One region of the Shewanella mytili genome, then DNA from elsewhere that is predicted to be linked to it. Evidence: riboswitches for the same ligand, from Rfam matches in the RefSeq annotation. Region 1 holds a riboswitch; the other holds the start of a gene.

Evidence for each region. Region 1 has a riboswitch for lysine ahead of ACIDEJ_RS00770 (Na+/H+ antiporter NhaC family protein). Riboswitches for the same ligand answer to the same signal wherever they lie in the genome.
Region 2: it holds a riboswitch for lysine, as region 1 does, so the genes downstream of both, lysC (lysine-sensitive aspartokinase 3) here and ACIDEJ_RS00770 (Na+/H+ antiporter NhaC family protein) in region 1, are expected to answer to the same signal.

The regions. Positions count from the first base shown of each region.
Region 1 is NZ_JBKOUD010000001.1:175,894-183,659, reverse strand. It holds gene ACIDEJ_RS00775 (GGDEF domain-containing protein) at 1-1,033, opposite strand, end outside; gene ACIDEJ_RS00770 (Na+/H+ antiporter NhaC family protein) at 1,121-2,692, opposite strand; lysine riboswitch at 2,787-2,979, opposite strand; gene ACIDEJ_RS00765 (electron transfer flavoprotein subunit alpha/FixB family protein) at 3,062-3,985, opposite strand; gene ACIDEJ_RS00760 (electron transfer flavoprotein subunit beta/FixA family protein) at 3,987-4,736, opposite strand; gene ACIDEJ_RS00755 (H-NS histone family protein) at 5,048-5,443, shown strand; gene ACIDEJ_RS00750 (amidohydrolase family protein) at 5,615-7,766, shown strand, end outside.
Region 2 is NZ_JBKOUD010000002.1:191,334-199,099, forward strand. It holds gene ACIDEJ_RS03610 (threonine/serine exporter family protein) at 1-119, shown strand, start outside; gene ACIDEJ_RS03615 (threonine/serine exporter family protein) at 116-589, shown strand; gene folA (type 3 dihydrofolate reductase) at 620-1,111, shown strand; gene arcA (two-component system response regulator ArcA) at 1,183-1,899, opposite strand; gene ACIDEJ_RS03630 (DUF3293 domain-containing protein) at 2,433-2,861, shown strand; lysine riboswitch at 2,974-3,148, shown strand; gene lysC (lysine-sensitive aspartokinase 3) at 3,277-4,632, shown strand; gene asnC (transcriptional regulator AsnC) at 4,698-5,159, opposite strand; gene rluA (bifunctional tRNA pseudouridine(32) synthase/23S rRNA pseudouridine(746) synthase RluA) at 5,274-5,948, opposite strand; gene ACIDEJ_RS03650 (hypothetical protein) at 6,029-6,322, opposite strand; gene ACIDEJ_RS03655 (flavocytochrome c) at 7,015-7,766, shown strand, end outside.

The DNA of each region.
Region 1 (7,766 bases):
CACCGGCAAGACACCAGCTTGCCCCGATACTGACCGTCACTCCAAAGGACTGGTTCTGATACACCAGACGTAATTCTTCTACCTCCCCCCGTATGCGCTGGGCGATTGCCAGAGTTTGTTCAACATCGGCCTCTGGCAACAAAATGGCAAACTCTTCGCCACCATAACGGGCAGCAAATGCCCATGAAGGCAAACAGCTTTGCAGCAATTGCCCTATGCGGGTCAGACACAAATCACCCGCTGGATGTCCCTGTTTATCATTGATTTGTTTAAAGTGATCCAAATCCAGCAATAAGATCCCCAAAGGGCCCTGTAAACGTAACCGCTGCAGCTGAAGATTGAAATGGCGACGATTAAACAATCCGGTTAACACATCGGTGCGGCTCATCAGATCCAGACGTTCGGCGGAGTCTTTCAGCTGGAAGCGGGTCAATAACTGCCGCCAGTATTCCCGATGATGCAAACGACAAAAGCGATAAACCGGATAGAGTGATATCACCAGCAATCCGCCCGCCAATATGTCATGAGGCCGCCACTGAGTCACAATTGCCAGGCCGATGGGCAGGGTAAAAGTCATTAAAAACAGTCGTAGCTGCTGTAAATCAATCGAGAGGGAAATGCTGATAAAGGCGTAAAGAATGCCGCAAATCATTAAGGCGGGTTCTCGCAATACCGCAAATTCTTCCACGTGCAAAATCATCGCCATCAAAAATGACCAGCTCAAGGCATTCAACGCCAACCCGAGCGCAATACGCCAGTCAATAGGCGCCACCACCGACAATGATTGTGTCTTGAGTGCCTGCGCCATAAAATGCCAAATTCCCAGCGCCCGGGCACCCGCGGCCACCCATAACAGCAACGCCCCTTGCCACATTTTGCCCTGTTCAATGGGCATGGCTAACAAGCCATTGAAAGGGATCAGAAAAAACACCCAGCAAAACAGATAGACCACCGAGCCGGACATCATGCGCCAACGCAAATCTTTCAGGAAACGTTCCCGCACTTCTATACGATATTTTTCCGGGATATTCACTGTGATATTAGCTCCGAAAACAGATGGCCAATACAGTATAGGCAATAAAAAAGCGTTGAATGTCAACGCTTTTGTTTATAGTGTGTCTCACGCCGCCCGATAACGGGCCTGTTGCCATTTCAACCACAACAAGCCGCAAAGGAACAACAAGGTACTGGCCAGCAATCCCAACCACACGGATTCGGTAAAGCCCAGCACCACGTAACCGCCCAAAGAGATAAGCGCCACCAGCACCGCATAAGGCAACTGGGTCAACACATGGTCAATATGATGGCAGCTGGCACCGGTGGACGACAGGATGGTGGTATCTGAAATCGGCGAGCAATGATCGCCAAATACCGCCCCCGCCAACACGGACGCCAGCATGGGCAACATCATGCCCTGATGACTGCCCATGGCCATGTCGGCAGCAATGGGCAGCATGATGCCGAAAGTGCCCCAACTGGTGCCGGTGGAAAATGCCGTTAACCCCGCCAAAATGAACAGCACCGCCGGCAACAACGCAAACGGAATGTTACCGGTTGCCAAACTGGCCATGAACTTGCCGGTTTCCAGTGCGCCGATAATGCCGGCGATGGTCCAGGCAAACATCAAGATGTAGATGGCCGGTAACATGGAGCGGGCCCCGGCGGTAAGCGCCTTGAGGATCATCTCTGGGGCAATTTTTTGGGTAAAGGCCAACAGCAGTGTCACCCCTAGTCCTACCAGCGCACCGAAAAACAATGACGAACCCACATCGGTTTTTTCAAAGGCACCAATCAGGCTAAACGGCAGTTGCTCCTGGGCCAGTGCCTTAGCGCCACTGTCGACCATGAAATAAAAAGTGGCAATCACCAAACTGGTAATCGGTAAAAACAGGCCTCGCACCTGCCCGCTTTCCGCTTCCGGCAAATCCCCGTTGGCACCAGGCGGCAACCCCTTGGCATCATCATAAAGATGGCCTTTACGGGCACTGAGCTCATGGCGCCGCATGGCCCCGATGTCCAGTTCCATAAATGCCACGCACAGCAGCAACAGCAGGGCAAAAATGGCATAGAAGTTCATCGGGATCATCTGCATGAACGCATTGAGATGACCGCCATCACTCATCCCGTGACTGGTAAGGATCCCGCCAATCAGGGCGATGATATAGGCCCCCCAACTGGAAATGGGCGAGATCACGCACACCGGAGCGGCGGTGGAGTCCAGCAAATAGGCCAGTTTTGCGCGGGAAATGTAATAACGGTCGGTTAGCGGCCGGGCAATGCTGCCCACCACCAGGCTGTTGAAATAGTCATCGATAAAGACCACACATCCCAGGAACATGGTAAGCAATTTTGCATCCCGCCGGTTGCGGATATGCTGTCTGGCCCAATCAGCAAAAGCACGGGCGGAGCCGCTGACGGTGATTAATGCGGTGATCATCCCCAGTAGCATCAAAAAGCCCAGGATATACAGGTTCCAGGCATTGGGCGCGCCATCGTCCCACACAAGTGCGGTAATACGGCTGCCCAGATACCATGCCGAATCCGTGACAGACCACTGATTCAGTAACAGGGTACCCATAAGAATGCCCACCCCAAGGGACAACAACACCTTGCGGGTAACAATGGCGAGCAGGATAGCCACTACGGGTGGCAATAATGAAAGTGCCGAATCGGCATAACTAAGTACTGTCATTTTTAATATATTCTAATGTGACCGGCGGGAGGCATAAAACGGCATACAAGAGACACAACGTCCCGTGATGCCAGCCGATCATGACAGACCGACGTCTTTCAGTAGCGCTCCACGGCAGTTAACCTGGCTATTGCTAGCCTACCATGGCAGTGCTGCCCCTATTCGGGAACAGCCCCAGCAGCGAAATTGATGGTTTCAGCTACTTCGGCACCGGATCCTTTCACGACACATCAAACGGTATCACCCTGCTTGTCGTTACTCATATCAGGTGCGCCTCTACTTCTCAGAACACCATATGGCGTGAGGCAGAAAACAAAAAAGGCAGCAAGGGTGCTGCCCGTTGCTGCCTATCCTGACGCAGTTGCCGAATTAAATCAACTCTGCCAACTGCGGTAATGCTTCAAACAAATCCGCTTCCAGGCCATAATCTGCCACCTGAAAAATGGGCGCTTGCGGATCTTTATTAATGGCAACAATCACTTTGGAATCTTTCATGCCTGCCAGATGTTGGATGGCACCGGATATGCCCACGGCGATATAAAGTTCCGGAGCCACGATTTTTCCGGTCTGTCCCACCTGCAGGTCGTTGCTGATATAACCGGCATCCACGGCTGCCCGCGACGCGCCCACGGCGCCGCCCAGCTTATCTGCCAGTGTTTCCAACAAGGCAAAATTCTCGGCGCTACCCAATGCCCGGCCACCGGAGATAACCACGCGGGCACTGCCCAGCTCCGGCCGCTCGGATGCCACAACCGTATGAGACACTTCAGTGCATGCGGAAGGGATTACCGCATCCAGCGAAATAATTGCCCCGTTGCCGTCATTCGCCACGCCGTCAAAAGCACTGGCGCGCACAGTGGCAACTTTCACGTCATCCAGCGTTTTCACGGTTTCCAGCGCATTACCGGCATAAATGGGGTGTACAAAGGTATCCGCATCCACCACCGAGACAATTTCAGACACCATGGCCACATCCAGCAAGGCGGCAACCCTGGGTAACAAGTCTTTCCCCGCTGAAGATGCCGCGGCCACAATGTGGCTATAGTCCGAGGCCACACTCACCACCAGCTTGGCCAGGTTGTCTGCCAGTTGCCCCTGGTATACGGCATTGTCGGCCAGCAGGACCTGCTTGACACCGTGCAACTGCTGCGCGGCTTGCGCCACAGCGGCGCAATCACTGCCGGCCACCAGCACGTCAATGTTATCGTTCATGCTCGCTGCAGCAGCCACTACCTTAGCGGTTTCAGCCTTCAGGCTGACATTATCATGTTCTGCGATTACTAAAACGGCCATGTCAGATCACCTTTGCTTCATTTTTCAGTTTATCCACCAGCTCTTCGATAGAAGATACCATTACCCCGCCCTGACGCTCCGCGGGCGGCGTTACCGACAATATCTGCTGATGGGGTTTCAGGCTTACCTCCAGCTCTGCCAGCGTGAGCGTCTCAAGTGGCTTGCGTTTGGCCTTCATGATATTGGGCAATGAGGCATAGCGGGGTTCATTCAGGCGTAAATCCGTAGTGACAACCGCTGGCAGTGACATGCTCAGCTGCTGCAAACCACCGTCCACTTCCCGTGTGACCAACAGTTTTTCTCCGTCAATATCCACGGCTGAAGCAAAAGTGGCCTGGGGCATGTCGGTCAGTGCCGCCAACATCTGTCCTGTCTGATTGTTATCGCCATCAATGGATTGCTTACCCATCAAAATCAGCTGCGCCTGCTCTCGTGCTTGTACCGCTTGCAGGATTTTTGCAATGGAAAGTGGGGGCAACGCATCATCGGTTTCCACCAGAATCGCGCGATCAGCACCTAGCGCCATTGCCGTGCGCAATTGCTCCTGGGCGACTTTGGGACCAATGCTTACCACAACGATTTCAGTGGCTTTACCGGCTTCTTTCAATCTGACCGCTTCTTCCACGGCAATTTCACAAAACGGGTTCAGTGCCATCTTGAGATTGGCAGTGTCCACGGCAGAGTGCTCTGCGTTGACACGAATTTTGACGTTGGCATCCACCACCCTTTTAACGGGCACTAATACTTTCATAGGGCTTCCTTCGCTGCACTCGTAACAGAAATCAGAACTTGCGGCACTCACCAGCAAGGTGTTGTACTCGAAGCAACTCTAAGCTACGTTTACGTTCACGTCAAACTTTTTAAACGAGCGTTTGCCTAAAGTTTTATATAAAGGGAACTGTTGCCCATAAAAAAGGGTCCTAGGCTTGATTAAGTTTGCTTAAAAATAAAAAAAACGCGGATAAAGTGAATTTCATTTGATCCGGATAAATAATGTTTCTATTATTCGTGGGAACATTATTTTAAACCAAAGTTATATATAGAGACTGGAATCAAAATAATATGAGCGAATTTCTCGAAATATTGACTCACGCCCGTCGCTTTAAGGCTGCTATCAAAGATTTAAGCGTGGAAGAGCTGCGCGATATATTAAATAAACTTGAAAAGATTGTGGCTGAACGCGAAGAGGAAGCCGCAGAGGAAGCACAGGCACAAAAAGAACGCTTGGCTAAAATTGAAGAGATCCGTCAACAGATGGAATCTGTTGGCCTGTCTGTTGAAGACTTGGGCGCAGTAGTTGCACCTAAGCCGACTAAAAAACGTGCGCCACGTCCACCCAAATACAAAATTGAAGTAAATGGTGAAACCATCACTTGGACAGGCCAGGGTCGCATGCCCACTGTATTTAAAAATGCAGTGGAAAATGGCAGCTCCATGGATGACTTCCTTATCGAGTAAGCCCGGAGTCATTTTTAACAGCCCTGTTTTTTAACAGGGCTGTTTTGTTTCTGTCAGCAAATTGTCAGAAACATAACTTTCCAACCTTACTTACAATTCATTATTGGTATTTACACTCTATCTGCGATACCGTTAGTTTTGCCCTTCAGCTCAAGAAAGGTTCATCCGTTTATGAAATTGCAGACTTTCACCGCAGGTTTCCTGACCTTGGCCTGTTTCAGCATTCAGGCCGGCGAAAGCCAGCTGACAGACAACACGCCGCGCAAAACCGCACTTACCCATGCCACCTTGGTTCTGTCGCCGGAAAAGACATTACCCAATGCCACGCTGGTGATAGAAAATAATAAAATTCTGGAAATCATCAGCCACGGTAATATTCCGCAAGATGCTTATGAGATAAATCTGGAAGGCTATCGCGTTTATGCCGGTTTTATCGACCCTTACGCTGAATACGCAATAACAGAACAAGCTAAAGTTAACACTAAAAAACCACCGGTATATAAAATTGACCGTATCGGTGGAAATGCTGCCAATGGTGCCATTCACGCAGAAAAAGAATGGTTTTCTCAGGTATCACCCGATAGCAAAAGTGCGCAGAAATGGATAAAGAACGGATTTACCAGCGTACAAAGCGCCCATATGGACGGAATATTCCAAGGGACATCCGTGACATTATCGCTCGCGGATAAAAAAGCCAACGACATCATTTATAAATCCCGTGGCAAACAGTTTATGTCTTTTAATAAAGGCAGTTCCGTACAAGATTATCCCACTTCCCTCATGGGGAGCATGGCACTTATTCGGCAAACTTTCAGCGATGCCCGTTGGTATAATGACACCATCAGCAAGGCTGCCGATTATCCGGAAACCGTGTCGAAACCCGAATTTAATATTGCCCTGGAACGTTTAAAGGATATTAAAGCTCAAGGGGTTATCTTTAATACTGACAATCTTAATAATGAATTACGTGCAGCCAAGTTATTGAAACAACAAGGACTGTCGGTACAGTTATTAGGAACCGGCCATGAATATGCCCGTATCGATGAGTTGGCCCAATACCATCCTCAGCTCATTTTGCCCTTGAATTATCCTGCCGCACCAGCAGTAGATAATGAAGCGGATGCCGCCAATGTTTCCCTGTCACAACTGCGTCACTGGGAGCGCGCACCGGGCAATCCGGCGGTGGTGGCCCGGCAGCAAATTCCCTTTGCGCTGACCCAATACGGTATTGATGCCAAAGCGTTCTGGCCCCGATTGAAAATGGCCGTTAGCGCCGGGTTGAGTGAACAACAGGCATTAACCGCACTGACCACCCAAGCAGCAGAGCTGGCAGGCATCAGCCACATGGCGGGCAAATTAGCCCCCGGGTACATGGCTGACCTGGTGATAACCAAAGGCAGCCCGTTCACCAACGGTGAAATCGTCGGCGTCTGGCTGCAAGGCAAAGCCCATCAATTGCGCCCTGAAAATCATGTCTGGCAAGGTGACTACAAGCTCAATTTTGCCCAGCTTGAACTTGATTTGTCACTGAAAATGGCCACTGGCACGGATGGTGAGCCTCACGGCACCTTTAATAGTGGCGATGATGAAGTCGCCATTACCAATATCAGCGCCGATAAAAAACGCATTCACTTCAGTGCGGAGCTCAGCGCTGCCGGCATTGCAGGTATCAGCCGCTTTACGTTATGGCGCGATGATGAAGGCCTGCGCGGCCGCTTGTTGCTGGCCGACGGCCGCATTGAGCCGGTCAATGGCGTCAGCATAGCCCCTGTTGACCATCAGGCTGAGGCGTCAACTGCTCCCCCAAACACCTATATCAGCCAGCAGGTCACCCCCCAGCAGGCTTTTGGGGTGGCAACGCTACCCGCCACGGAAAAGCTGCACATCAAAAACGCCATGGTCTGGACCTCAGCCAGTTCAGGCAACCTGCCGGATACGGATGTGCTGATTGCCAACGGTAAAATCACCCGCATCGGCCAACAGCTCAGCACGCCCTCCGGCTATCAGGTGATTGATGCCAAGGGCAAGTACCTGACGGCCGGCATTATTGATGAACACTCTCACATTGCCATTAATGGCGGCGTGAATGAAGGCACTGAAGCCGTCACCGCCGAGGTGCGCATTGGGGATGTCATCAACCCGGATGCCGTTGAAATTTATCGCTCTTTGGCTGGCGGCGTAACTACCGCCAACCTGCTCCATGGCAGTGCCAATCCCATTGGTGGCCAGGCCCAGGTAATCCAGCTGCGTTGGGGCGAAACCGCCGACGGCCTGAAATTCAAGGAAGCCAATCCCGGAATAAAATTTGCCTTGGGCGAAAATG
Region 2 (7,766 bases), on a different contig from region 1:
ATATGGTCAAAGGCCACATGAATGTGGGCATTGCCCGTTGGGGACAGGCGACGTTGATGACGGTGGCCTCGGTGATTGGCATTACCATTGCCATGCAGATAGGGGGGTTGCTGGAATGATGGCGCTATTGTTGCAATTGATTGATGATGCCTTTTTTGCATCCTTCCCCGCAATTGGCTTTGCCATGCTGTTTAATGTGCCGCGGCGCTTTTTGCCCTATTGCGCACTTGCCGGGGCGGTAGGTCACTGTTTTCGTACCATCCTGATGCAGTTTCTGTCAGTACCGATTGAGTGGGCCACCTTTATGGCGGCAGCCTTGATTGGGGTGATGACCATTGTGTTTGCCAAGCGCCATTTGGCACCGCCTTTGTTATACGGGGTTGCGGCCATCATTCCGATGATCCCGGGCTCCTATGCTTACAATACGGTGATTGCACTGGTGGAGTTGGCGGCCCATTCTGAAGTTCAGCCTGAGGTATTGGCCCAAGTGGCGCTGAACGGCGTGAAAACCGTCTTTATTTTGGGGGCGCTGTCCGTGGGATTGGCAATGCCATCATTGGTGTATTATCGTACCCGCCCAATCATTTAATCTGTCTTACAGACGGCTACGGAGAAGGTCATGCAAATCGCGTTGATTGCCGCGATGGCAAATAATCGGGTCATTGGCAAAGATAATAATATGCCCTGGCATTTGCCGGAGGATTTACGTCATTTCAAACAAGTGACCATGGGCAAACCGGTAGTGATGGGGCGGCGCACATTCCAATCCATAGGGCGGCCGTTACCCGGCAGGCAAAATATCGTGATCACCCGTGAAGCGCAGTTGCAGTTTGCCGGCGTGACCATGGCAAGCTCGTTAAGCGATGCTGTTGCCAAAGCCGACACATGTGATGAACTGATGATTATCGGTGGTGGGCAGTTATACCAAGAAGCATTGCCGTTGGCAGACAAGCTGTACTTAACCCATATTGAGCTGGATGTGGCGGGAGATACCTGGTTCCCCCAGTGGGATGATGGCAGCTGGCTTAAAATCGCGGAAGACAGCAACCGCAGCGCTGACGGGCTGGCGTATCATTTTGTGACGTATCAGAAGCGAACTGCAGAAAAATAGCGCTCGCTTGGGCAATATTGCTTGAGATGCATGCGCCTGTGGCCTTGGGCCAAACAGGCGCATGATAGTGCTTAAGCTTCCAGATGACCGCAGAAACGGTAGCCCTCACCATGAATGGTGGCAATGATTTCAGGGGTGTTCTGGTGACTTTCAAAATGCTTGCGAATACGGCGGATGGTGACATCCACTGTGCGATCATGAGGTTTCAGCTCACGGCCGGTCATCTTCATTAACAGCTCTGCACGGGTGAGAATTTTCCCGGGATTTTCCACAAAATGCAGCATGGCACGGAACTCGCTGCGGGGCAGTTTGTAGTATTCATTTTCCGGGCTTACCAGCGAACGGCTGTTAATATCCAGGCTCCAGCCATTGAATTTATAGCTTTCCACTGCGGCTTTGTCTTCTGGCTCGTTACCACTGGTGGTTACCCGGGTCAGCAGGTTGCGGGCACGAATGGTCAGCTCCCGGGGATTGAACGGCTTGGTGATATAGTCATCAGCGCCAATTTCCAAACCGAGGATTTTATCCACTTCATTATCGCGCCCGGTCAAGAAGATAAGACCGATATTGTTGATTTCGCGCAATTCCCGAGCCAGTAACAGGCCGTTTTTACCTGGCAGGTTGATATCCATAACTACCAGATTGATATTGTTTTCCTGGAGTGCTTGATGCATCTCGGCGCCATCATTGGCCTCTGTAACAACATATCCTTCAGCTTCAAAAATACTTCTCAGCGTGTTACGGGTAACGGCTTCATCTTCAACGATAAGAATGTGCGGGTTTTGCATATCATGTACCTAATAAATCAGATTGTCCTAACCATGAGCGGAGCTCATATCCGGTTGTTTTCTATGGTTCCCGAAGGCGTCATGCCTGTGTGCGGGGTAAAACCGCGTTACATCGTCGGCACTGCATGATTAGTTTAAGTTTGCAATGGTGGTTACCCATGTGCAAATTGTATTAGCTGAGATATCCCAATATGGATTTAGTTCCTGATTTCTATGGATATCCAGCTTATTTTTTCAAGATCCAAGAAGATCACTTAGGGTGCTTGGGATCTGGATGCTGCAACTTTGGAGAATAATAAGGCAGTATCAACAGCACACTATGACCGAAATGAAAATACCTGAATATTGTACTCTTATTGTGCATTTGTTAACAAATGAAATGTTAAAAAAGCGCAGGTGATTTTATATCGGGGCATGTTACGGCTGAAATTACGGCAGTGTTAATGGGGTAGCGTCATGTTTTGGTAGAGATTGTATGTTTTGCTAGGCTTTGTTCAAGGTGTTAATCAATCACGTCAAGAGGCTCCTGTTTAATGGATGATGGATTTGACTTGTTGTGGCAATACTACCTCGATACCTGCTTTCTATTGAGCCAACCCATTTCTGATGGGGTTTCTTTTGCCATTATTACGGCGCATAACCCGCTGGGAGAAGTGTTAACGCCAAGCCAGAACCGGCTGCGGGACCGGGCATTGCAACAGGATATTGCTCAATTGCAGGTGCCTTACAGGATGATTGTCGGGGCGGCGCCCGATCTCAGCCATATGGAAAAAAGCTGGGCGTTATTTACTTCCCGGCCCCAGGCATTGCAATTGGCAACCAAATATCAGCAAAACGCCTTTTATTATGTCAATTGTGGGGTGGTGTATTTGATCCCCTGTCTGAAAGGCCGGCATGTGGGGGAAATGGGGCGGTTTTGTCAGCGGGTGAGAATTGTGCCTGAATTGCCTGACGGCGTGTAGCCCGGCAGTGGTAGTGCTGACTGATTTTTCATCCCGGGTTAAAATATCGTTGACTTAATCTCAATATTGTTGCTAATGTCGGCAACCGTCATCCGTGGAGTCATCCATCGGACGGCACAGAAGAGGAGCGTTAACTAGGTAGTGAACTTGAGGAGGCCAATCTCCAGTGACGGTTCATGAGGGAGATTAACGCCGAGGTGAGAGGAGGCTTGGTCAATCCTGTCATCGGTTATTCAGGCTGAATCCTGATGACTGTCACCGTATTTTGGTGGAGAGCTTCTGGTGAGGATGATTGTTCCCTTTCCTTGGGTGCCTTTGTATCAACGCCAGGCTCTTCGAACGACATTTGTTCGGAGCTGATCATGAATTCAATGCAAGTTTACCTGTGGTTTCCTGTTATGCGGGAGGTCAGGTAATGTCCTTAATTGTTGCTAAATTTGGTGGCACATCCGTTGCCGATTATGAGGCCATGGCGCGCTGCGCCGATATCGTATTAGCCAATCCCTCTACCCGACTGGTAGTGACCAGCGCGTCCAGTGGCGTGACCAATTTACTCGTGGCGCTGGCACAAACAGGGCTGCCTGAATCCCAGCGTTTGGCCCTGCTCAAGCAGATTGCAGCCATTCAGTATGCCATTGTCGACAGATTACCCCACAACGATGAAGTGGCAGCCGCCATTGACAGTCTGTTAACGCGCATTGATGTGGTGAGCCAGCAATTGCAGCATGAAGCCGACAAGGCCCTGACCGATGAACTGCTGTCTTTGGGAGAACGCTGCGCCTCGATTTTGTTTGCTGCGGTTTTTCGGGCCAAAGGCGCGGTTGCTGAAGCGTTTGACGTGCGCCAGGTGCTGCGTACGGATAGCCATTTTGGCAAAGCCGAGCCACAAATCGGCCAGATCCGCGAGTTTAGCCAAAAGCTGTTGCTGCCCGGGTTGGCTTCACGATTATTGGTGACGCAAGGCTTCATCGGGGCTGACGCCGATGGGCATACCACCACCTTGGGACGTGGTGGCAGCGATTATTCTGCCGCCTTGCTGGCAGAAGCCCTTGAAGCGGAGGCACTGCAGATTTGGACCGATGTGGCGGGTATTTACACCACCGATCCCCGTTTGGCCCCCAATGCCAGACCCATTGCGGAAATCAGTTTTAATGAAGCTGCCGAAATGGCGACCTTTGGTGCCAAGATATTGCATCCGGCCACCATTTTGCCGGCCGTGCGCCAGCAAATCCAAGTGTTTGTGGGATCCAGCAAGGCGTCGGAAAAAGGCGGCACCTGGATCCGCCATCAAGTGAACAACCCTCCGGTGTATCGGGCGGTTGCCTTACGGCGGGATCAGACCTTGATGAACCTGCACAGTTTGCAGATGCTGCATTCGCCGGGTTTTTTGGCAGAAACCTTTGCCACCCTGGCACGCCATAAAATATCGGTGGATCTCATCACCACCTCGGAGGTGAATGTGGCGTTAACCCTAGATAAAACCGGTTCACAATCCAGTGGTCAATGCCTGTTAACCGAGGCGTTATTGCAGGAATTGTCCCAGCATTGCCGAGTTCGGGTTGAAGACAATCTGGCACTGGTGGCGGTTATCGGTAATCAGATTGCCTCCACGCCGGGGATTTGCCAGCGGGTGTTCAGTGTGTTGGCACCCCATAATGTGCGCTTGATTTGCCAAGGGGCCAGTTCCCACAATCTTTGCATCTTGGTGCATGAAGCCGAAGCGGCCGATGTGGTGGCCACCTTGCACCGGGCATTGTTCGAGGCGCCATAGCCGGTTGCGCAAAGGGCAACTGACAGCAACAGGCGGCAATGGGCCTGTTGCTGAGATGCGCAGCCCTAGGGTTTTACGGCGCGAACGATGGGGTTTTGCAAGCTTATCAAGGTTTCTGTGGACTGGATTTCGTCAATGGACTGAATGCGGTTGATCAGCACATGCTGCAGTGCATCGATTGATTGACACATCACTTTGACAAAAACGCTGTAGTTGCCTGTGGTGTAGTAGGCTTCCACCACTTCTTCCAGCTCGTTGAGCTTGGAGATGGCTGCTGGATAATCGCCGGCACTTTTCAGGTTGATGCCGATAAAGCAGCACACGTCATAGCCCAGCGCTTTTGGGTTGACGGTAATTTGGGCACCCGTAATGATGCCGGCCTGTTTCATCTTTTCCACCCGGACATGGATGGTGCCGGCACTTACATTAAAGCGTTTGGCCAGTTCCGCGAATGGCGTCCGTGCGTCCACCATCAACGCTTCGAGTATCTGGTTGTCCAGTTGATCTCTTTGAAATGATGTATCCACAATCACTTGCCTTTAGTTTTTTTTATCAGCCATAAATTTACGTTTTTTATTATCACTTTACCAGTCAACAGCACAATTTTGTGGCAAATGCACTGTAAGGAAATGATACCGGCATTATTGGTCGCCTTGCGCTTCTGTAAAGGGGACTTTGGTGGTAAAGCTCATGGGCTCACCTGAGTAGGGATGGGTGAAACTGAGTTCGGCTGCGTGTAGCAGCAAGCGGGGGGCAAGGGCTTTGACTTCGGGGTCGGCATAAAAGCCGTCGCCTAATATGGCATGTCCCAGTGACATCATGTGAACCCGCAGTTGATGGGATCGGCCGGTGACCGGTGTCAGCTTGACCAAGGTGGACCGGTGTCCGTAGGAAATTGCCTGATAGTGGGTGACGGAGGGTTTGCCGATGTCAAAGTCCACTTTTTGCCGCGGGCGGTTGGGCCAGTCGCAAATAAGCGGTAAATCCACGGTGCCTTCACCCTCAAGGCGGCCCGCTACCCGGGCCAAATAAACCTTGTGGGTTTCCCTGTCCTGAAACTGGCGTTTCAGCTCCCGCTCTGCGTTACGCCTCAAGGCCAGCACCAGCAAGCCAGAGGTGGCCATGTCCAGTCGGTGCACCACTTGAGCCTGGGGGTGCAGTTGCAATACCCGGCTGAACGCGCTGTCATGATGTTCCGCGGCACGGCCGGGCACCGAGAGCAATCCGGAGGGTTTGTTGATGACGATGATATCCCGATCCTGATACAGGATATCCAGCCAGGGCAGGCGTGGTGGTTGGTAAATGAAATCGCTCATGGGAATGGTCTCAGGCAAACGGAGCGCAACTGTACCCGTGCCAATAACGGGATGCAAGTAAGGGAGAAAAACCTGCGGCCTCAGGCAAAACTGTTACCGGCCAGATGCATGATGCAGAAGGTCCACACGACAAAGGCCAATATGCTGTGGATGAACCCGTAAAAGGCCTGATCCAGGCGCTTTAAACCACCGGCATCCCAGATAAGATACAGATGCAGGCCAATGACCAGCGGAAACAGTGCCAGCAACACTCCCAGTATGAACGTATTGCCGTCACCAAAAAGAGCGCGGCCCAACAGCGACCAACCCACCATTACGGCAGTGGTAATGGGCGGAAGGGCTAAGCGGTACTGCTCTGGATAGGGGAAAAGCATGATGTCATCCTTTATGAAACCGGTCGTTAATCCTGGTTGCTGTAAAACGGCCTCCATTGGACATTGACCGTCACTGACCATCAGCATGGCGAGCCGCATCCAAAGTAATGCAATGGCCATCGTTTGGCAAATATCAGCAGCAGCGAAATCAATCACCCGAATGGCGCGGTTTCAGGGGAAATTCATTTTTTGCAAAAAAATTAACGAAAATTGATAAGTCGATAGGAAAAAATGGAAAAAACGAATGACAACTCCGATTTTTTTTGCAAAATGCTGGAAAGCGTCAATCAAAGCTGCTTATGAGGATTTTGTCGCAGTAACATAAAGCCCGGCGCCACTTCAGTTATCGTTTTTTACCCTTCCTTTTGTACCAGTTCCATTTTTTCGAATCTTAGTTATAAAACTTACAAAACCATCCTGCTGAACTTTTTGTGATTGAGTTAAATATTAAGTTGTTAACTTAGTGCTATCTTTTTTCAGGGAATGTGCAGGTAAGTTATTGCGTAGGAAAGTAAACCTGTCTACTCATTGTTCAATTTATCGGGGCGATAACGTCTGTGAATTGAGGGCACTGCCTGTTGCACGTTCTTTTGGGAGATATGCCAAATGGAGATATATCGTTCAATAAATAACAAATCCTATTTGGCGTGACTATTATTACTGCGTTAGTGATTATTTGGGAGGAACATTTTATGTTCTCGGCAACACTGAAACGAACCAGCTTGGCGCTGGCGTTATCTGGTTTTATCGCCGGCTCGGCGTATGCAGCACCGGAGGTTCTGGCAGATTTCCATCAGGAGATGGGAGACTGCTCAACTTGCCACGTCTCCAAAAAAGGCCCAACAGATGACAACCTTACCCATGAAAACCAGCAGTGCACCAGCTGTCATGGCACCATGGACGATATGGCTGCGCAGGATGCCGAAAAGAAACTGAAAGTTTCTCCACACAAATCGCATCTGATTGGTGAAATTGCATGTACCTCTTGCCACAAAGGTCATGAAAAATCAGTTGCTTACTGTGACGCTTGCCACAGCTTCGATTTTGACCTGCCATTTGCTGGCAAATGGGAACGTAAATTTGTTCCTATCGACGTAAACAAAGATGCCCAGGAAAAAGCGATTGCTGCCGGTCCTCGTGACACAACTGATGTTGTTATCGTAGGTTCAGGTGGTGCTGGTTTGGCTGCCGCTGTGTCTGCACACAACAATGGCGCCAAAGTAATCCTGCTGGAAAAAGAACCCGTTGCTGGTGGTAACACCAAACTGGCTGCCGGTGGCATGAACGCCGCTGAAACTCAGTTCCAGGCTAAGCTTGGCATCAAAGACAAAGTGTCAACCATGATTGATGACACCATGAAAGGCGGCCGTAACATCAACGACCCAGCCCTGGTGAAAGAACTGGCACAGAACTCTTCTGATTCCATCGACTGGCTGACCTCCAT